DNA from 2 places in the Streptomyces sp. NPDC059477 genome. Region 2 is predicted to be linked to the other one. Evidence: predicted binding sites of a transcription regulator. Region 2 holds the regulator's gene; the other holds the start of a gene.
The links. The regulator HrcA, encoded in region 2, represses chaperone genes, less so after heat shock. The targets are predictions, from matches to a motif close to TTNGCACTCNGNNNNNCNGAGTGCNAA.
Positions count from the first base shown of each region.

Region 1: the regulator HrcA is predicted to act here: its motif matches at 9,106-9,132, upstream of groES (co-chaperone GroES).

Region 1 is NZ_JBHYUG010000005.1:61,685-72,090, reverse strand. Features, by position in the region: gene ACFXAZ_RS04125 (GuaB3 family IMP dehydrogenase-related protein) at 1-20, opposite strand, end outside; gene guaB (IMP dehydrogenase) at 125-1,633, opposite strand; gene ACFXAZ_RS04115 (sigma-70 family RNA polymerase sigma factor) at 1,800-2,387, opposite strand; gene ACFXAZ_RS04110 (response regulator transcription factor) at 2,765-3,376, opposite strand; gene ACFXAZ_RS04105 (WhiB family transcriptional regulator) at 3,757-4,086, shown strand; gene ACFXAZ_RS04100 (LysR family transcriptional regulator) at 4,197-5,138, opposite strand; gene ACFXAZ_RS04095 (MOSC domain-containing protein) at 5,220-5,888, shown strand; gene ACFXAZ_RS04090 (SDR family NAD(P)-dependent oxidoreductase) at 5,976-6,749, shown strand; gene groL (chaperonin GroEL) at 6,914-8,539, opposite strand; gene groES (co-chaperone GroES) at 8,651-8,959, opposite strand; gene ACFXAZ_RS04075 (polysaccharide deacetylase family protein) at 9,401-10,129, opposite strand; gene ACFXAZ_RS04070 (polysaccharide deacetylase family protein) at 10,126-10,406, opposite strand, start outside.
Region 2 is NZ_JBHYUG010000041.1:55,301-65,706, forward strand. Features, by position in the region: gene ACFXAZ_RS21365 (AMP-dependent synthetase/ligase) at 1-1,459, shown strand, start outside; gene ACFXAZ_RS21370 (SpoIIE family protein phosphatase) at 1,762-3,657, shown strand; gene hemW (radical SAM family heme chaperone HemW) at 4,113-5,345, shown strand; gene ACFXAZ_RS21380 (Uma2 family endonuclease) at 5,466-6,044, shown strand; gene ACFXAZ_RS21385 (DUF3097 domain-containing protein) at 6,022-6,840, opposite strand; gene ACFXAZ_RS21390 (MBL fold metallo-hydrolase) at 6,883-7,614, opposite strand; gene hrcA (heat-inducible transcriptional repressor HrcA) at 7,792-8,808, shown strand; gene dnaJ (molecular chaperone DnaJ) at 8,809-9,942, shown strand.

The DNA.
Region 1 (10,406 bases), on a different contig from region 2:
CCGATCTCGATCTCAGTCACGTGTGTGGCCTCTCCCTTTGCGTTCAGCGCCTTCCAGTATCACCGACCGGCACGGCGAGGGCGGCCCCGGAGTCTCCGGAGCCGCCCTCGGCACGCCGTGCGGACTACTTGCCCCGGCTGTAGTTCGGCGCCTCGACCGTCATCTGGATGTCGTGCGGGTGGCTCTCCTTGAGGCCCGCGGAGGTGATCCGGACGAACCGGCCGCCCTCCTGGAGGTCGGGCACGGTCCGGCCGCCGACGTAGAACATCGACTGGCGCAGCCCGCCGACCAGCTGGTGGACCACGGAGGCGAGCGGGCCGCGGTAGGGCACCTGGCCCTCGATGCCCTCGGGGACCAGCTGCTCGTCGGAGGCGACGCCCTCCTGGAAGTAGCGGTCCTTGGAGAAGGACTTGCGGTCGCCGCGGGTCTGCATGGCGCCCAGCGAGCCCATGCCGCGGTACGACTTGAACTGCTTGCCGTTGATGAACAGCAGCTCGCCCGGCGACTCCTCGCAGCCCGCGAGCAGCGAGCCCAGCATGACCGTGTCGGCGCCCGCCACCAGGGCCTTCGCGATGTCGCCGGAGTACTGGAGGCCGCCGTCGCCGATCACCGGGACGCCGGCCGCCTTGGCGGCGAGGGCCGCCTCGTAGATGGCGGTGACCTGCGGGACGCCGACGCCGGCGACCACGCGGGTCGTACAGATCGAGCCGGGGCCCACGCCCACCTTGATGCCGTCCACGCCGGAGTCGATCAGGGCCTGGGCGCCGTCGCGGGTGGCGACATTGCCGCCGATGACATCGACGCCGGAGGAGTTCGACTTGATCTTGGCGACCATGTCGCCGACCAGCCGGGAGTGGCCATGGGCGGTGTCGACGACGATGAAGTCGGCGCCCGCCTCGATCAGCGCCTGGGCCCGTTCGAAGGAGTCACCGGCGACACCGACCGCGGCGCCGACCAGCAGCCGCCCCTCGGAGTCCTTCGCGGCGTTGGGGTACTTCTCGGCCTTGACGAAGTCCTTGACCGTGATCAGGCCCTTGAGGACGCCGCCGCCGTCGACCAGCGGCAGCTTCTCGATCTTGTGGCGGCGCAGCAGCTCGATGGCGTCCATGCCGGAGATGCCGACCTTGCCGGTGACCAGCGGCATCGGCGTCATGACCTCGCGCACCCGGCGGGTGCGGTCGGTCTCGAAGGCCATGTCGCGGTTGGTGACGATGCCCAGCAGCTTCTTGTCGCCGTCGGTGACCGGGACGCCGCTGATGCGGAACTTGGCGCACAGCGCGTCGGCCTCGGCGAGCGTGGCGTCCGGGTGGATGGTGATCGGGTCGGTCACCATGCCGGACTCGGACCGCTTGACCAGGTCGACCTGGTTGGCCTGGTCCTCGATGGACAGATTGCGGTGCAGAACGCCGACGCCGCCCTGGCGGGCCATCGCGATCGCCATGCGCGATTCGGTGACCTTGTCCATGGCGGCGGACAGCAGCGGGATGTTGACCCGCACGTTCTTGGAGACGTACGAGGCGGTGTCGATCTCGTCAGGAGCCATGTCCGACGGGCCCGGCAGCAGCAGCACGTCGTCGTAGGTCAGCCCGAGTGTCGCGAATTTCCCGGGCACTCCGTCGACGTTGGCAGTCATGACACCTTCCCCATATGGCCTTGCTCGGTGCGGATGTCCATGCTAACGGGAAGCGGGGGCACCTCATTCCACGGTTCAGCGGGCCGAACGGCTTCGTATGTTCGTACGGAAGACAGGGCATCCCGCGTACAGAACGGCTGCCCAGTGGCCTCGGGGAAGGAGCCGCCTACTGCTCGGCGAGCGCCCGCAGTCTGCTCAGGGCCCGGTGCTGGGCCACCCGGACCGCGCCCGGTGACATTCCCAACATCTGGCCCGTCTCCTCCGCGGTCAGGCCCACGGCGATCCGCAGCAGCAGCAGCTCGCGCTGGTTCTCGGGGAGGTTGGCCAGCAGTTTCTTGGCCCATTCCGCGTCGCTGCTGAGCAGGGCGCGCTCCTCGGGGCCGAGGGAGTCGTCGGGCCGCTCGGGCATCTCGTCGGACGGCACGGCCGTGGAACCGGGGTGGCGCATCGCGGCGCGCTGGAGGTCGGCGACCTTGTGCGCGGCGATGGCGAAGACGAACGCCTCGAAGGGGCGGCCCGTGTCGCGGTAGCGCGGCAGGGCGAGCAGGACGGCGACGCAGACCTCCTGCGCCAGGTCCTCGACGAAGTGCCGCGCGTCGCCCGGGAGCCGGGACAGCCGGGTGCGGCAGTAGCGCAGCGCGAGGGGGTGGACATGGGCGAGCAGGTCGTGTGTGGCCTGCTCGTCCCCGTCGACGGCGCGATGGACGAGCGCACCGATCGCCCCGTGGGCAGTGCCCGCCTCGTCGTCGCGCATCGGACCATGGTGCCTTGGCGCTGTCGCCTCCGTGGCACCGCCTTGGTGGTTGTGCACCGAAGCGTTATGAGCAGGTGCGCCGGAACTCATCCCCTGCGCCCTCCCCTTCCGCTCGACCGACTCGTCCGCGAGGAACTCCACACCTCAAGGATGCGGCATCCGCGGCGAAACGAGCAGCGGGCGTCCGAAGGACCGCCGAACCACCGCCGAACCACCCCCGTCCGCCACCCGGCAGACGGGGCTTTCACGACGTTCACGGTCCGAGCGGCGACGCGCGCGCTCCCTCGACCGGCGGGCGCCTGGCAGGCCCCGGTACCGCGGGCCTGCACCAGACAGCGGGTCCACGGGCCCCTTGCGAGGACCCGGGCCGGCAGGGCCTAACGGACCAGCCCCCACCGGAAGCCCAGCGCCACCGCGTGGGCCCGGTCGGACGCGCCGAGCTTCTTGAACAGCCGGCGCGCGTGGGTCTTCACCGTGTCCTCGGAGAGGAACAGCTCACGGCCGATCTCGGCGTTGGAGCGGCCGTGACTCATGCCCTCCAGCACCTGGATCTCGCGTGCGGTGAGCGTCGGCGCGGCGCCCATCTCGGCGGAGCGCAGCCGGCGCGGGGCCAGTCGCCAGGTGGGGTCGGCGAGCGCCTGTGTCACCGTGGCCCGCAGTTCGGCGCGCGAGGCGTCCTTGTGCAGATAGCCGCGGGCCCCGGCGGCGACCGCGAGGGCCACTCCGTCGAGATCCTCGGCGACGGTGAGCATGATGATGCGCGCTCCTGGATCGGCGGACAGCAGCCGCCGTACGGTCTCGACGCCGCCCAGTCCGGGCATGCGTACGTCCATCAGAATCAGGTCCGAGCGATCGGCACCCCAGCGGCGGAGGACTTCCTCGCCGTTGGCCGCCGTCGTCACTCGTTCGACGCCGGGCACGGTCGCAACCGCGCGCCGCAGCGCTTCTCGGGCAAGCGGGGAGTCGTCGCAGACGAGGACGGAAGTCATGGCCGCCCTCCGCAGCTGATGCGCGTCACCTTGAGCCTCCAGGCTGGTACGTATCGTCACCTGTGCGGTCGACCGTCTCGGACGCTTGCCCGAGCGCATGTGTTTTCAACCGCCACCGCACTCTCAACGACGGTCACTCGAAAGAGTTACGGGGCCGTACGCCGTCTCCGGCACTCTACGTGAGGGGACGGACACAGTGCAGACATGCACAACGGACCCTCAAGGTTTCGTCACAAGGTATGCCCCATTTGGCCTATTTTCTTCCCTTTTGCTGGTGTCTGAGGCTAGATTCGCAAGTGGTCATATTTTCATCTCCTTAGATCGTAGTTGTACGGTCGTGGGCACCGTATCCGCTCAGAACGGCTACAAGGGGTCACGTAATGGCAGATTTCTCCCGCCTTCCCGGACCGAACGCGGACCTGTGGGACTGGCAGCTGCTGGCTGCCTGCCGCGGGGTCGACAGCTCGCTCTTCTTCCATCCGGAGGGTGAGCGCGGTGCGGCACGAAGCGCTCGTGAGAACTCGGCCAAGGAGGTCTGCATGAGGTGCCCGGTCCGCGCGGAGTGCGCGGCGCACGCACTGGCGGTGCGTGAGCCGTACGGCGTGTGGGGCGGGCTCACCGAGGACGAGCGCGAAGAGCTGATGGGACGGGCGCGCAACCGGCTGGTGCCGGCGACGGCCAATGGCGGCCATGGCGCCCCACATAACTGAAGTAACGTTTCTTCACGCCGGGCACGCCTAGACGTGCCCTTATGTGCGTACGCCTCTGTGTACGTACGCCCCCCTCCATGTACGTACGCCTCCGGCCGGTTCCACCGTGCCTATCGGGTCGCCGCGCCCGCTCGGGCCGCCGCCCGTTCCAGTTCGTCCAGGGTCGCCGCTACCGCCGGGACCTGGGCCAGATCGGGCAGGGTCAGGGCGACGATCTCGCGCCGGACCGGCGGTTCCAGGGTGACCGTGCGCGCGCCGCGCGGCCGGACCGACTCCACCGCGAGCTGGGGCAGGACGGCCACGCCGAGTCCGGCGCCGACCAGGCCGACCACCGCCGGGTAGTCGTCGGTGGCGAAGTCGATGCGGGGGGTGAACCCCGCGCTCTCGCACACCTCGATCAGCTGGCCCCGGCAGCGCGGACAGCCGGCGATCCACGGCTCACCGGCGAGTTCACCGATGGCGACGGACGCGGCGCGGGCCAGCCGGTGCCGTTCGGGTACGAGGGCCACCAGACGGTCGCGCAGCAGGGGCCGTACGACCAGGTCGTGCCATTCTCCTGTGTCCTCTGCGTCCCCCGCGTCATCGGCGCCCGCCGCGCCCTCGTAGCGGAAGGCGAGGGCGAGGTCGCAGTCGCCGTCCCTGAGCAGTTCCACCGAGCGCGGCGGTTCGGCCTCCTCCAGGGAGACCCGGGTGCCGGGGTGGGCGGCGCGCAGGGCGGCCAGCGCGGTGGGGACCAGGGTGGAGCTGCCGCTGGGGAAGGAGACCAGCCGGACCCGTCCGGCGCGCAGCCCGGCGATGGCGGCGACCTCCTCCTCGGCGGCCGTGAGCCCCGAGAGGATCCCGGCGGCATGCCGGACCAGCGCCTCGCCCGCCTGGGTCAGCCGCATCTCACGGCCGCTGCGGATCAGCAGCGGGGTGCCCACGGACGCCTCCAGGGCCTTCATCTGCTGGCTGACGGCGGGCTGGGTGCAGCCCAGCTCACGCCCCGCCGCCGAGAAGGAACCGGTGGTGGCGACGGCACGCAGGACACGGAGATGGCGGGCCTCGATCACCCTTCGAGCATAAGCGGACCTTGGGGAGTGCGGCGAATACGGCGTCGCGCCTTTGGGGGTGGTCGGCTTACCGTTCCTGTCATGAAGCTGCTGTCTGTGAATGTGGGCCGGGCACGTGCCGTGCCGTACACCGACCATCCCGAGGGGGTGACCGGGATCGACAAGCGGCCGGTGCGGGGTCCGGTGCGGGTGGCGGCGCCGGGGCCCAAGGGGATCGGCGGGAGCGGGCTGGCCGGGGACGCCATCGCCTCGCTGCGCCACCACGGCGGCGACGACCAGGCGGTGTACGCGGTGGCGCGCGAGGAACTCGACGCCTGGCAGCGCGAGCTGGGGCGGGAGCTGCCCGACGGGGTGTTCGGCGAGAACCTCACCACCGAGGGCCTCGATGTCTCCGGCGCGCTGATCGGCGAGCGGTGGCGGATCGGGGCAGGGGTGGTGCTGGAGGTGACCAGCGGGCGGGTGCCGTGCCGGACCTTCCAGGGCCATATGGGTGAGGAGCGCTGGGTGAAGCGGTTCACCGAGCGGGCGGCGCCGGGGGCGTATCTGCGGGTGATCGAGCCGGGCGAGATCCGCGCGGGTGACCCGGTGGAGATCGTGCGCCGGCCGGACCACGGGGTGACGGTCGCCCTGCAGTTCCTCGCGGTGACCACCCGCCGGGATCTGCTGCCGGACCTGCTGCCCGCGCGGGAGACGCTGCACCCGGAGTCGGTGGCGGCGATGGACACGTACCTGGCGAAATACAGCTCTTGACGCCACGCCGGTCATCCACACACCTGGTGCCCGGTGAACGGCCTCCCGAGGTCCGCGCGGAGTGGCGCGGGTCACTAATGTTGGGCCATGACAACGGCTCTGATTACGGGATCGACGGCGGGCATCGGTGCCGCGTTCGCCCGGCGGCTGGCCGCCGACGGGCATGACCTGGTCCTGGTGGCGCGCGACGCCGAGCGGCTGCACGAGCAGGCGACCGAACTGCACGACCGGCACGGCATCGAGGCGGAGGTGCTGCGCGCCGACCTCGCCGAGGACACCGGCATCGAGGCGGTCGCCACCCGTCTCGCCGACCGCAAGAACGCCGTGGACCTGCTGGTGAACAACGCCGGCTTCGGCCACAAGGGCCGCTATCTCGACGTATCGATGGCCGACGAGCTGCGCATGATGAAGGTGCACTGCGAGGCGGTGCTCCGGCTGACCTCGGCGGCGGCGGAGTCGATGCGCGCGCGGGGCCGGGGCGGGGTGGTGAATGTGGCGTCGGTGGCCGCCTTCGTGCCCCGTGGCACGTACGGCGCCTCCAAGGCGTGGGTCGTCCAGTTCACCCAGGGCGCGGCGCGCGACCTCGCGGGCACCGGCGTACGGCTGATGGTGCTGTGCCCCGGTTTCGTCCGCACCGAGTTCCATGAGCGGGCCGGGATGGGTACCGACAACATCCCCGGCTGGATGTGGCTGGACGCCGACAAGGTGGTCGCCGAGGGCCTCACCGACCTCGCCCGCGGCAAGTCCCTGTCCATTCCGGACCCGCGCTACAAGGCGCTGATGGGGGTGGCGAAGGTGGTGCCGCGCGGGATGCTCGGGGGGATCTCGTCGCGGACGGGGCGGAAGTACGGGCCGCGGTAGCCGGGTCGGCCGGTCGGTCAGGTCGTTCCGGTCGTTCGGGTCGGCCGGCTGCGGTGGTACGGGAACACGCGAAGGCCCGGCACCCCGAGTCCAGGGTGCCGGGCCTTTGACGTTCCCGTACGGGCGTCGGTGACGCGGTCGTACGGCCGTCAGTTCGCCGTGCGTCAGTGCGAGTGGCCGTGGTGGCCGCCGCCCGCCGCCGGCTCCTCCTCTTCCTTCTTCTCGACGACCAGGGTCTCGGTCGTCAGGAGGAGGGAGGCGATGGAGGCGGCGTTCTCCAGGGCGGAGCGGGTGACCTTGACCGGGTCGATGACGCCGGCCTTGACCAGGTCGCCGTACTCGCCGGTGGCGGCGTTGAAGCCCTGGCCCTTCTCCAGCTCGGCGACCTTGGAGGTGATGACGTAACCCTCCAGGCCGGCGTTCTCGGCGATCCAGCGCAGCGGCTCGACGGCGGCCTTGCGGACCACGGCGACGCCGGTGGCCTCGTCGCCGGTCTTGCCGAGGTTGCCCTCAAGGACCTTGACGGCGTGGACCAGGGCGGAACCGCCACCGGAGACGATGCCTTCCTCGACCGCGGCGCGGGTCGCGGAGATGGCGTCCTCCAGGCGGTGCTTCTTCTCCTTCAGCTCCACCTCGGTGGCGGCGCCGACCTTGATCACGCACACGCCGCCGGCCAGCTTGGCGAGGCGCTCCTGGAGCTTCTCGCGGTCCCAGTCGGAGTCGGTGTTGTCGATCTCGGCCTTGATCTGGGCGATGCGGCCCTGGACCTCGGACTTGTCACCCGAGCCGTCGACGATGGTCGTGTCGTCCTTGGTGACGGTGATCCGGCGGGCGGAGCCGAGCACGTCCAGGCCGACCTGGTCGAGCTTGAGGCCGACCTCCTCGGAGATGACGGTGGCGCCGGTCAGGACGGCCATGTCCTGGAGCATCGCCTTGCGGCGGTCGCCGAAGCCGGGGGCCTTCACCGCGGTGGCGTTGAAGGTGCCGCGGATCTTGTTGACGACGAGGGTGGACAGGGCCTCGCCCTCCACGTCCTCGGCGATGATCAGCAGCGGCTTGGAGGCGTTGGCCTGGATGATCTTCTCCAGCAGCGGCAGCAGCTCCGCGATGGAGGAGATCTTGCCCTGGTTGATGAGGATGTAGGGGTCCTCCAGGACCGCCTCCATGCGCTCCTGGTCCGTCACGAAGTACGGCGACAGGTAGCCCTTGTCGAAGGCCATGCCCTCGGTGAAGTCCAGCTCCAGGCCGAAGGTGTTGGACTCCTCGACGGTGATGACACCGTCCTTGCCGACCTTGTCCATCGCCTCGGCGATCAGGTCGCCGACCTGCTGGTCCTGGGCGGACAGCGCGGCCACGGCGGCGATGTCCGCCTTGTCGTTGATCGGGCGGGCGGTCGCCAGCAGCTCCTCGGAGACGGCGGCGACGGCCGCGTCGATGCCCTTCTTCAGGGAGGCCGGGGAGGCACCGGCGGCGACGTTCTTCAGGCCCTCGCGGACGAGCGCCTGGGCCAGCACGGTGGCGGTGGTGGTGCCGTCACCCGCGATGTCGTTGGTCTTGGTCGCCACCTCCTTCACCAGCTGGGCACCCAGGTTCTCGTACGGGTCCTCCAGCTCCACCTCGCGGGCGATGGTCACGCCGTCGTTGGTGATGGTCGGGGCGCCGAACTTCTTGTCGATGACGACGTTGCGGCCCTTGGGGCCGATCGTCACCTTCACCGTGTCGGCCAGCTTGTTGACGCCGCGCTCAAGGGCGCGACGGGCGTCCTCGTCGAACTTCAGGATCTTCGCCATGACAGCGTGAGCCCTCTCGGAATTCTGGGTGAAATGGCACTGCGCCCCCGGCGCCCGGGTGCATTGGAGTTAGCGGGGGCCAGCGGCGCAGTAGAAGAAAATCTGAGGTGATTACTTCTCGATGATCGCGAGCACGTCGCGGGCCGAGAGGACGAGGTACTCCTCGCCGTTGTACTTCACCTCGGTGCCGCCGTACTTGCTGTACAGGACGACGTCGCCGGTCTTGACGTCGAGCGGCAGGCGCTCGCCGTTCTCGAAACGGCCCGGGCCCACGGCCAGGACGACGCCCTCCTGGGGCTTCTCCTTCGCGGTGTCCGGGATGACCAGGCCAGAGGCCGTGGTCTGCTCGGCGTCGAGCGGCTGGACCACGATGCGGTCCTCAAGCGGCTTGATGGCAACCTTGGAGCTGGTGGTCGTCACGATCCGACCTCCCCCTTCGGAGATCTCACGGGGTTAACTGTCTGAGGTGGCGACCAGGTGGATCCGTCGTCGCGGGTGCCGGACCTGCCCGTCGCGTTGTTGGCACTCTCCAGGGGGGAGTGCCAGACCTGAGACTATGACCGGGATTAGCACTCGGTCAAGCGGAGTGCCAATCGCCTCCGGCGTGGCGGGGGGTTTCTGGTGTGCGCCGGGTTGGTTCGCGCCGGTGTTTTGGGGTGGCTTCGCGCCGTGGGTGGGGTCGGTTGTGTGCCGGGTGCGGGTGGGTTGTGCGCCGGGTGCGGGTGGGTGGGGGCTGGTCGCGCAGTTCCCCGCGCCCCTACCCGGCGGTGCCTGGCCCGGCGACTTCCCGTGATCCTGACCGGCGCTGCCCAACCCAGCGCTCCCACGCCGGCCCGGCAGGATTCACCGGCCGGAAACGGGCTACAGGTAGTCCTCCAGGCGGGCCACCCTCAGTCCCCGCTGCTCGATCTCCTTCAGGAGTCTGGTCGTGCGGGTCACCAAGGTGGGGCCGGGGGTTTCGTCGGGGGTGACGGAGATGATGTCGCCGGGCATCAGCTGGTGCGGGGCGGTGGTGAAGTGGGTGTCGGTGTCGGTTGCCGTGACGCGCCAGAGGATCAGGGCCTGGATACCGCAGTCCCGGGCCGCCCGCAGGGTCGTGTCGTCGTACATGCCGTACGGCGGGCGGAGCAGTGCCGGGCGGATGCCGAAGCGGGCCTTGAGTTTGTTCTGCTGGCCGCAGATCTCGGCGCGCTGACCGGCGTACGGCAGGCCGCGCAGGGCGGCGTGGTCCATGGTGTGGTTCTGGAGGGTCGCGCCCACCGCGCGCAGCCGGGCGAAGTGGCCGTACCCCGGGCCCGCCACGCTGTCCGTCAGGAACAGGCTGACGGGGAGCCGCCGCTGACGGACCATGTCCACGAAGCGCGGATCGCGCTCCGCCCCGTCGTCGTACGTCAGGAAGACCACGTTGTCCCGGGTCGGGACGCGGGAGAGCACCCGGGGGACGGGGGATGTGCCGGAGGCGCTCGGTGACGTGCCCGGGCCGCCGCCCGCCGACTCCACCCAGGCCGACGGGCCCGGACCCCGGCCGCAGCCCGCCACCGACGAGACGGTGAGGAGCAGCAGCGCGGCGGCCAGCAGGCGGTGCCTCACAGGTAGTCCTCCAGGCGGCCCACCGCGTACCCCTTCTCGGTCACCTTGTCGAGGAAGAGGCGGATCATGTCGGGCATGGTGCCCTCCCAGTCGTCGCGGCCCCGGAAGTGGCTGAGGACGATGTCGCCGGGGTGCAGATCCCGGTCCCACTCGCGGTACTCCCAGTGGTCGACGAACACCTCCTCGTTCCACAGCGGCGCGTGCGTGATGCCGCACGCCTTGGCGGCCACCAGGGTGTCCTTGTTGTAGTTGCCGAAGGGCGGGCGGAAGAGCACGG
Region 2 (10,406 bases):
GCGGGCCGAGCTGCCCGAGCTGACCCATGTCGTGGTGATCGACGCGCAGGGCGTGGAGACCGGCGACCAGGTGCTCACCCTCGCCGAGCTGGAGGCACGCGGCGCCGCCCGGCTGGAGAAGGACCCGGAGCTGGTCAAGGAGCGGGTCGGCGCGATCACCAAGGACCAGCTCGCCACCCTGATCTACACCTCCGGTACCACCGGCCGCCCCAAGGGGGTCCGGCTGCCGCACGACAACTGGTCCTACATGGCGAAGGCCATCGCCGCGACCAGGCTGATCAGCAGCGAGGACGTGCAGTATCTGTGGCTGCCGCTCGCCCATGTCTTCGGCAAGGTGCTCACCTCGGGTCATATCGAGGTCGGGCACATCACCGCCGTCGACGGCCGGGTCGACAAGATCATCGAGAATCTGCCGGTGGTCCGGCCGACGTACATGGCGGCCGTGCCGCGCATCTTCGAGAAGGTCTACAACGGGGTCGCCGCCAAGGCCCGTGCGGGCGGGCCCGCCAAGTACAAGATCTTCCAGTGGGCGGCCGGTGTCGCCCGCGAGTACGCCAAGGTCTCGCAGGACAACTTCCGGCGGACCGGGTCGGCGAACGTACCGTTCACACTCCGCGCCCAGCACAAGGTGGCCGACGCGCTCGTCTACTCCAAGCTGCGGGACGCCTTCGGCGGGCGGCTGCGGGCCTGCGTGTCCGGCTCGGTCGCGCTGGCCCCGGAGATCGGGTACTTCTTCGCCGGCGCCGGCATCCACATCCTGGAGGGGTACGGGCTCACCGAGTCCTCCGCCGCGTCCTTCGTGAACCCCGGCGAGGCGTACCGCACCGGCACGGTCGGCAAGCCGCTGCCCGGCACGGAGGTCCGGATCGCCGAGGACGGGGAGATCCTCCTGCGCAGCCCCGGGATCATGGAGGGCTACCACGGGCTGCCCGAGCAGACCGCGGAGGTGCTGGAACCCGACGGGTGGCTGCACACCGGGGACATCGGGGAACTGTCCCCCGACGGGTATCTGCGGATCACCGACCGCAAGAAGGACCTCTTCAAGACCTCGGGCGGCAAGTACATCGCGCCGACCGAGATCGAGGGATCGTTCAAGGCGGTGTGCCCGTACGTCTCCAACATCCTGGTGCACGGGGCCGACCGGAACTACTGCACCGCGCTGATCGCCCTCGACGAGGTCTCGCTCACGCAGTGGGCCCGGGAGAACGGCCTGGAGCGCCGGACGTACGCCGAGATCGTGGCCGCCCCGGCGACCGTGGCGATGGTCGAGGAGTACGTGCGGCAGCTCAACGCCGGGCTCCAGCGGTGGCAGACGATCAAGAAGTTCCGGCTGCTGCCGCGGGATCTGGACGTGGAGCACGGGGAGATCACGCCGAGCCTGAAGCTGAAGCGGCCGGTGGTGGAGCGGGAGTATCGGCATCTGCTGGAGGAGATGTACGAGGGCGCCCGCGAGAAGTAGGACGCGGGCGGGGGTGGGGGGTTCGGCTCGTCGGCGGGTGCGGGTTCGTCGTGGCTTGTCGCGCAGTTCCCCGCGCCCCTTTCGGGTCGGGCGGCCCGGCCCCGGTTTCGATGCTGCTCCTCGGACTTGGACACCGGACGTTGCTTTCGTGGTCGAATGCGTCCGCATTCGGGTACTCGGCTGGCACGGATCTCTCTTATCGCGGCCCACTTCGGTAACTCGGCGCTTATGGGCGGGGTCGGTCTGTCACCCTGGCGGCATCGATCGCGGGGTTTTCGTCCGAGCCGTTCGGGGAGCTGCCCATGGGGGCCATTCCGGCGCAACGGGAGATTGCCGAAGGGGCCGTTTCCCTTGCCTCCGACGTGCCCGTGCCAGGCTTCGAGGGACCAGGTGAGGACCCCGCTCTGCGGACCACCCTCGCCGGCGGCCCCCTCGCCCCCGGCACCGCCCGTGGGCTGGTCCGGGCCGCGCTGGCCGACTGGGGCGGGCGGGAGCCGCCCGGCGGTCGGCGGCCCGGCGTCCGGCAGGTGGACGACGCCCTCGCCGTGGTCAGCGAGCTGGTGACCAACGCCGTCGTCCACGCCCGTACGGACATCGAGCTGGTCTGCCGGCTCGACCTGCGCACCGGCGCCCTGCTCGTCGAGGTCGGCGACCACCACCCCTCACGCGCCCCGCGCGACGCCGGTACGGACACTGACGCCGAGCCCCCCGACGACACCCCCGAGTACGGCCGCGGCCTGCGCATGGTCGCCGCGCTGTCGCTGGAGTGGGGCGTCACCTACCGCCGGGACGGCAAGACGGTCTGGGCCCGGCTGCCCGCCGAGGACATCGAGTCGTACGACGATCCGCGCGGCCCCGGACTCGCCGCACTGCTCGCCCCCGAGACCCGGCGCGGGGACGGGGACCGCGACTGGCTGGGCCGGGGCGCGCTGACCTTCCTCGCCGAGGCGTCCGATCTGCTCGCCGGGCAGCTGGACGAGGATCTCGTCGCCGCGCTCACCGGACAGCTCCTGGTCCCGCGGCTCGCCGACTGGTGCGCGATCTGGCTGGAGGACGAGGCCATGGGCCGCGGCTGGGGCGCCGCCGCGCCCGGCGCCCGGCTCGCCCGCGTCTGGCACGGCAGCGAGGACCGTATCGAGGAACTCCGCCACGCCCTGGAGAAGGAGCCGCCACGCGGCGGCGAAGGCATATCGTCCGGCCCCGCGCCCTACCCCTGGCCGGGGCAGAGCCTCGGCGGACCCTGCGCGCAGGGATCGGCGCTGGCCTACCGGCTGATCGCGGGCGGCCGGCCGCTGGGCACGCTGGTGATCGGGCGGTCCGGCGTGCCCCGCTTCCCGGACGAGGTGGTCGGACTGGTCGAGGACCTCAGCCGCCGGGTCGCGCTCGCCATCGGCGCCGCCCGGCAGTACGCCCGCCAGGCCACCATCAGCGCCGTCCTCCAGCGCGGACTGCTGCCCGGCGCCGTCGCCGAGATCCCCGGGGTGCGCAGCGCCCTCGTCTACGAGCCGTGCGACAAGGGCGGCCCCAGCGGCGACTTCTACGACCTCTTCCCGGCCGCCGACGGCCGCTGGTGCTTCGCCGTCGGCGATGTCCAGGGCAAGGGCCCCGAGGCGGCCGTCGTCATCGGCCTGGCCCGGCCCTGGCTGCGGCTGCTGGCCCGCGAGGGCTACCGCGTCGCCGATGTCCTCGACCGGCTCAACCAGCTTCTTCTCGACGACGCCACGGAGGCCGCCGACGCCGCCGCCCGCGCCCTCGCCGGTCCCGTCGCCCCCTTCGACGGCCCGCAGACCCGCTTCCTCTCCCTCCTCTACGGCGAGCTGACCCTCTTCGACGGCGGCGTCCGCTGCACCGTCGCCTCCGCCGGACATCCGCTGCCGCTGCTGCTCGGGTCCGACGGCAGCGTCCGTACGGCCGCCGTGCCGCAGACCCTGCTCGGGGTGGTCGAGGACGAGATGTACACCAGCGAGACCTTCGAGCTGCGGTCCGGCGACAGCCTGCTGTGCGTCACCGACGGGGTGACCGAGCGGCGCAGCGGATCACGCCAGTTCGACGACGGCGACGGGCTGGCCACCGCCCTCGCGGGCTGCGCCGGACTCAGCGCGGACCGCATCGCCGACCGGATCAGCCAACTCGTGCACGAGTTCGGCGGCGGCCCACCGGAGGACGACCTCGCCCTGCTGGTCCTCCAGGCGGAATAGGGCCCCGGCGGGTGGCGGACTGGTCCCGGGCGGGGGAGCGCGAACAGGCCCCCGGCAGGTGGGGGACCGGCCCGGTGAGGGGCCAGGCCCGGCGCCGGGAGGGGAGATCGGGCCGGTCCGGAACACCGGGTCGGTGATGGAGATCGGGCCGGTGTGGGAAGACGGGCCGGTGTGGGAGATCGGGCCGGTGTGGGAGAACGGGCCGGTGGGGACGACGGGCCGGTCCGGGACGCGAGGTCGGTGGGGGAGGGCGAGCCTGGTGTGGGACGACGGGTCGTGTGGGAGAGCGGGCTGGTCCGGGCACCAGGCCCGTGCGGGGCACCAGGCCGGTGCGGGACGACGAGCCGGTGTGGGAGAACGGACCGGTGCGGGAGATCGGGCCGGTCCGGGGTACCAGGCCGGTCAAGGGCACGCGTCGGTCCAGGGCAGCGCCCCGGTGCGGGACAATGGAACGCATGCCCTCCGCTCTCCCCGACGGCGACCCCGTCCCCGCCGACGGCTCGCTGCCCGCGTCCGCGCTCGCCGGGGCCGCGGACCGCCCCCTCGGCTTCTACCTCCACGTGCCGTACTGCGCGACCCGCTGCGGCTACTGCGACTTCAACACCTACACGGCGACCGAGCTGCGCGGCACCGGCGGCGTCCTCGCCTCCCGCGACAACTACGCCGACACCCTGATCGACGAGATCCGCCTCGCCCGCAAGGTCCTGGGCGACGACCCCCGCCCGGTCCGTACGGTCTTCGTCGGCGGCGGTACGCCCACCCTGCTGGCCGCCGCCGATCTCGTACGGATGCTGGGGGCGATCCGTGACGAGTTCGGGCTGGCGGCGGACGCGGAGGTCACGACGGAGGCGAACCCGGAGTCGGTCGACCCGGCGTATCTCGCCGAGCTGCGCGCGGGCGGCTTCAACCGGGTCTCCTTCGGTATGCAGAGCGCCCGGCAGCATGTCCTGAAGGTGCTCGACCGCACCCACACCCCCGGCCGCCCCGAGCGCTGTGTCGCGGAGGCCCGCGCGGCGGGCTTCGCGCACGTCAACCTCGATCTGATCTACGGCACGCCCGGCGAGTCCGACGACGACTGGCGGGCCTCGCTGGACGCCGCCCTGGGCGCCGGACCGGACCACATCAGCGCGTACGCCCTGATCGTGGAGGAGGGCACCCAGCTCGCCCGGCGGATCCGGCGCGGTGAGGTCCCGATGACCGACGACGACGTCCACGCCGACCGCTATCTGATCGCCGAGTCCGTGCTGTCGGCGGCCGGATTCGACTGGTACGAGGTGTCGAACTGGGCCACCTCGGACGCGGGCCGCTGTCTGCACAACGAGCTGTACTGGCGGGGCGCCGACTGGTGGGGCGCCGGGCCCGGCGCCCACTCCCACGTGGGCGGGGTGCGCTGGTGGAACGTGAAGCATCCGGGCGCGTACGCCTCCGCCCTGGCGGCGGGGCGCTCCCCGGGCGCCGGGCGGGAACTGCTGGCCGACGAGGACCGGCGGGTCGAGCGGATCCTGCTGGAGCTGCGGCTGCGGGAAGGAGTACCGCTGGCGCTGCTGCGGACACAGGGGCTCGCGGCCTCCCGCCGGGCCCTCGGGGAGGGGCTGCTGGACGAGGGGGCGTACGGGCAGGGGCGCGCGGTGCTGACGCTGCGGGGGCGGTTGCTGGCGGACGGGGTGGTCAGGGATCTGGTGGACTGATCACCCCGGGGAGTGGACTGATCACTCCGGCGAGTGAATCGGTGCGGAACGAGGGTTCGGTGCCTAACCTGATCCCTAAGCTGCCGCGGACAGTACGCGGCGAATGTGGAGGCCACGGAGATGACCGCTGTGGACGAACGTGGAGTCGCAGAGTTCCTCGCGCGATTTGAGCCGCCCGACGGACTCAAGGTGGAGCTTCTGCGGGGAGAAATCGTGATGATGGCCAGCCCTGATCTGGTGCACAACCTGATCGTGCTCCTCACCGAGAGGCAGATCCCGCTGGATCGCTGGTATCCCCTGCAGACTCAGGACGTGGATGTACTCGACGAGGCGAGCGAGCCTGTTCCCGACCTGGTGGTCGTGGCGCGGGACGTCCTGCCCAGTTCCGGACGTCTCCTGCCGTGCCCGTTGATCACGATGGCCGTGGAGGTCGTCTCGAAGACCAGCGTCTACCGTGACTACGCCCTCAAACGATCCGTCTACGCGGCAGGCAAGGTGCCCGCCTATCTGGTCATCGACCCGATCATGGGGCAGTGCGTCCTGCTGACGAAGCCGGAGGGGAAGGGCGAGGCAGCCGACTACCGGGTACAGCACATCGCGAAGTTCGGCGAGGCGATGCCGCTCGACATCCTGGGCGTCGAGTTGGACACCAGCGAGTTCGGTACGTACCCCGATGTCAGGCCCCACCGCTATCCGTGACGAAATCGATCAGCTCCTCCACCCTCCCCAGCAACTCCGGCTCCAGATCCCGGTAGGACCCCACCCGCCCCAGGATCGCCTGCCACACCGCGCCCGTGTTCTGCGACGGCCAGCCCAGCGCCCGGCACACCCCCGTCTTCCAGTCCTGCCCGCGCGGCACCCGCGGCCAGCCCTCGATCCCCAGGGCCGACGGCTTCACCGCCTCCCAGATGTCGATGTACGGATGCCCCACCACCAGCGCGTGCTCGCTGGTCACCGACCGGGCGATACGCCACTCCTTGGTGCCGGGCACCAGATGGTCCACCAGGACGCCCAGGCGGGCATCGGGGCCGGGACCGAAGGCCGACACGATCGACGGCAGGTCGTCCACGCCCTCCAGGTACTCCACGACGACGCCCTCGATCCGCAGATCGTCGCCCCACACCTTCTCGACCAGCTCGGCGTCGTGCCGGCCCTCCACGTAGATGCGGCCCGCGCGGGCGACCCGGGCCCGAGCGCCGGGCACGGCGACCGAACCGGACGCGGTACGGGAGGGACGTAGCGGAGCGCTGTCACCCGTGGGGCGTACGAGGGTGACGGGCCGGCCCTCCAGCAGGAAACCGCGCGGCTGGAGCGGGAAGACGCGGTGCTTGCCGAAGCGGTCCTCCAGGGTGACCGTGCCCGCCTCGCAGCGGATCACCGCGCCGCAGAAACCGGTGGCGGGCTCCTCCACCACCAGACCGGCCTCCGCCGGGACCTCGGGGGCGGGCCGCTGCTTCTTCCACGGCGGGGTCAGGTCCGGAGAGTACGGGCGCATTCGCACGACGATAGGAGAAACGGGCCCCCGACGGGTGCCCGCTCACCCCGACACGCCGAAACGCGCGGCCAGCGCGTCCCGCTGCTCCCGTACGAACGCCGCCCCCACCACCGCTCCGTGACCGGGCACGTACAGCGCGTCCTCGCCGCCCAGCGCCAGCAGCCGGTCCAGGGCGTCCGGCCAGCGCGACGGCACCGCGTCCGGGCCCGCCTGGGGTGGCCCCGACTCCTCGACCAGGTCGCCGCAGAACACCACCTCGCGCTCGCCGGGGACCAGGACGGCGAGGTCGTGGGCGGTGTGGCCGGGGCCGACGTTCGCCAGCAGCGCCTGCCGGCCGCCGCCGAGGTCCAGGGTCCACTCACCGGCGACCGGACGGCCGGGCGCGGACAACGCCCGTACGGCCTGCGACGCGTCCGCCTCGGGCAGACCGTGCCGCACCGCGTCCCGGCGCAGCTCCTCGCGCGCGTGCCGCCCGGTCAGCGCCGTGTCCACGCCGACCGCGCCGAACACGTCCGCGCCCGCGAAGGCCGCCGCGCCGAAGACATGGTCGAAGTGCGGATGGGTGAGCGCGAGATGGGTCACACGGCGACCCGTGAGCGCCTGCGCGCGGGCCCGCAGCCCGGCGCCCTCGCGCAGGCTCGACCCCGCGTCGATCAGCAGCACCGCCCCCTCGCCGGCCACCAGGCCGACCGTGCAGTCCCACCGCGGCAGCCGGCACCGTCCGACGCCGGGCCCCAGCCGCTCCCAGCCCAGCTCTTCCCAAGTCACCGTCATACGGCGACGCTAGCGGTAGCGACACGGGCGGTGCGCCCGCCGCGGGGCCCCGTCATGGCCGGTCTTGCCCCGGGCGTGCCGGACGGCCGTACACTGGCCGGGCAGGGCTGGCACTCGGGGGCGTCGAGTGCCAGGGAAGACGGCGAGCGGGACGACGACTGCTGGAGGTGTGCGCCGATGCTCAGTGAACGAAGACTTCAGGTACTGCGCGCCATCGTCCAGGACTACGTCGGCACCGAGGAGCCCGTCGGCTCCAAGGCGCTCACCGAGCGGCACAACCTGGGCGTCTCCCCGGCCACCGTGCGCAATGACATGGCGGCCCTGGAGGACGAGGGCTTCATCGCGCAGCCGCACACCTCCGCCGGGCGGATCCCGACGGACAAGGGCTACCGGCTGTTCGTCGACAAGCTCGCCGAGGTCAAGCCGATGTCCGGCGCCGAGCGGCGCGCGATCCAGAGCTTCCTGGACGGGGCGGTCGACCTCGACGACGTGGTGGGGCGGACGGTACGGCTGCTCGCCCAGCTCACCCGGCAGGTCGCCGTGGTGCAGTACCCGTCGCTGACCCGGTCCACCGTGCGCCATGTCGAGCTGCTGGCGCTGGCGCCCGCGCGGCTGATGCTGGTGCTGATCACCGACACCGGCCGGGTCGAACAGCGGATGGTGGACTGCCCGGCGCCCTTCGGCGAGATCGCCCTCGCCGATCTGCGGGCCCGGCTGAACAGCCGGGTGGCCGGGCGCCGGTTCCCGGACGTGCCGCCGCTCGTCCAGGATCTGCCGGAGAGCTTCGACGCCGAGGATCGGGGTACGGTCCAGACGGTACTCTCCACACTTCTGGAGACGCTGGTGGAGCAGACCGAGGAGCGGCTGATGATCGGCGGCACCGCCAACATCACCCGCTTCGGACATGATTTCCCCCTCACCATCCGGCCCGTCCTGGAGGCGCTGGAAGAACAGGTCGTCCTCCTCAAGTTGCTTGGCGAGGCGAAGGATTCGGGCATGACCGTGCGGATCGGTCACGAGAACGCCCATGAGGGACTCAACTCCACGTCGGTCGTGTCCGTGGGCTACGGTTCGGGCGGCGAGGCGGTTGCCAAGCTCGGCGTGGTCGGACCGACCCGCATGGATTACCCGGGAACGATGGGAGCGGTACGGGCAGTGGCACGTTACGTCGGACAGATCCTGGCGGAGTCGTAAGTGGCCACGGACTATTACGCAGTTCTCGGTGTGCGCCGCGACGCGTCGCAGGATGAGATCAAGAAGGCGTTCCGCCGGCTCGCGCGCGAGCTGCATCCGGACGTCAACCCGGATCCGAAGACCCAGGAGCGGTTCAAGGAGATCAACGCCGCTTACGAGGTGCTGTCGGATCCGCAGAAGAAGCAGGTCTACGACCTCGGCGGCGACCCCCTCTCGCAGGCGGGCGGCGCGGGCGCCGGCTTCGGCGCCGGTGGCTTCGGGAACTTCTCGGACATCATGGACGCGTTCTTCGGCACGGCGTCGCAGCGCGGACCGCGCTCGCGCACCCGCCGCGGCCAGGACGCCATGATCCGGATCGAGATCGAGCTGGACGAGGCCGCGTTCGGCACGACCAAGGACATCCAGGTCGACACGGCGATCGTCTGCGCCACCTGCAACGGCGAGGGCGCGGCCCCCGGCACCACCGCGCAGACCTGTGACATGTGCCGCGGCCGGGGCGAGGTCTCGCAGGTCACCCGGTCCTTCCTGGGCCAGGTCATGACCTCCCGGCCCTGTCCGCAGTGCCAGGGCTTCGGCACGGTCGTCCCCACCCCGTGCCCCGAGTGCGCCGGTGACGGCCGGGTCCGCTCGCGGCGCACGCTCACCGTGAAGATCCCGGCCGGTGTCGACAACGGCACCCGTATCCAGCTCGCCGGTGAGGGCGAGGTCGGGCCCGGCGGCGGACCCGCCGGTGACCTCTACGTCGAGATCCACGAACTGCCGCACGCGATGTTCCAGCGGCGCGGCGACGATCTGCACTGCACGGTCACCATCCCCATGACCGCGGCCTCCCTCGGCACCAAGGTGCCGCTGGAGACCCTCGACGGCATGGAGGAGGTCGACATCCGGCCCGGCACCCAGTCCGGTCAGTCGATCCCGTTGCACGGCCGGGGCGTCACGCATCTGCGCGGCGGCGGCCGGGGCGACCTGATCGTCCACGTCGAGGTGATGACCCCGACCAAGCTCGACCCGGAGCAGGAACGCCTGCTGCGTGAACTGGCGAAGCTGCGCGGCGAGGAACGGCCCACGGGGCAGTTCCAGCCGGGCCAGCAGGGGTTGTTCTCGCGGTTGAAGGACGCGTTCAACGGGCGATGACTCGCGCCGGCGCGCTGCCGCTGGGGTGCCGTGGGTGGGCATTGGCTGCGCCGCGTCCGGGGGACGGGCCGATGGGCCTCGGGGGCAGCGCCCCGGGGTGGCCCGGGAGGCGTGCGGGGGGTGCTTGGCCCGGAGGGGTTTGCGGGGAGTGGGGTCGCTGTTCCCGGATCGTCCGAGGGGCGCCGACGCCCGCCCCGGGAGGGGCCGAGGGGCTTCGGGGCCGTTCGGCCTGGGAAGGCCGATGGACTTCGGGGAGCCCTGGGAGGGGCCGACCGGCTTTGCGGGCGTGCGTGCCCAGGAAATCCGACGGGGTTCCGTGGCAGCCGCCCTCACGTGGGCTCGCGGTCGACGAAGTCGCCCGGCTCGGGTGGGCAGCCCGGTTCGGGTAAACCGCTCGGCTCGGGCAAGTCGGCGGGTATTGGTGTACGCGTCCCCGGGCGGTGTGCCCGGCTTGGCAAGTCGCT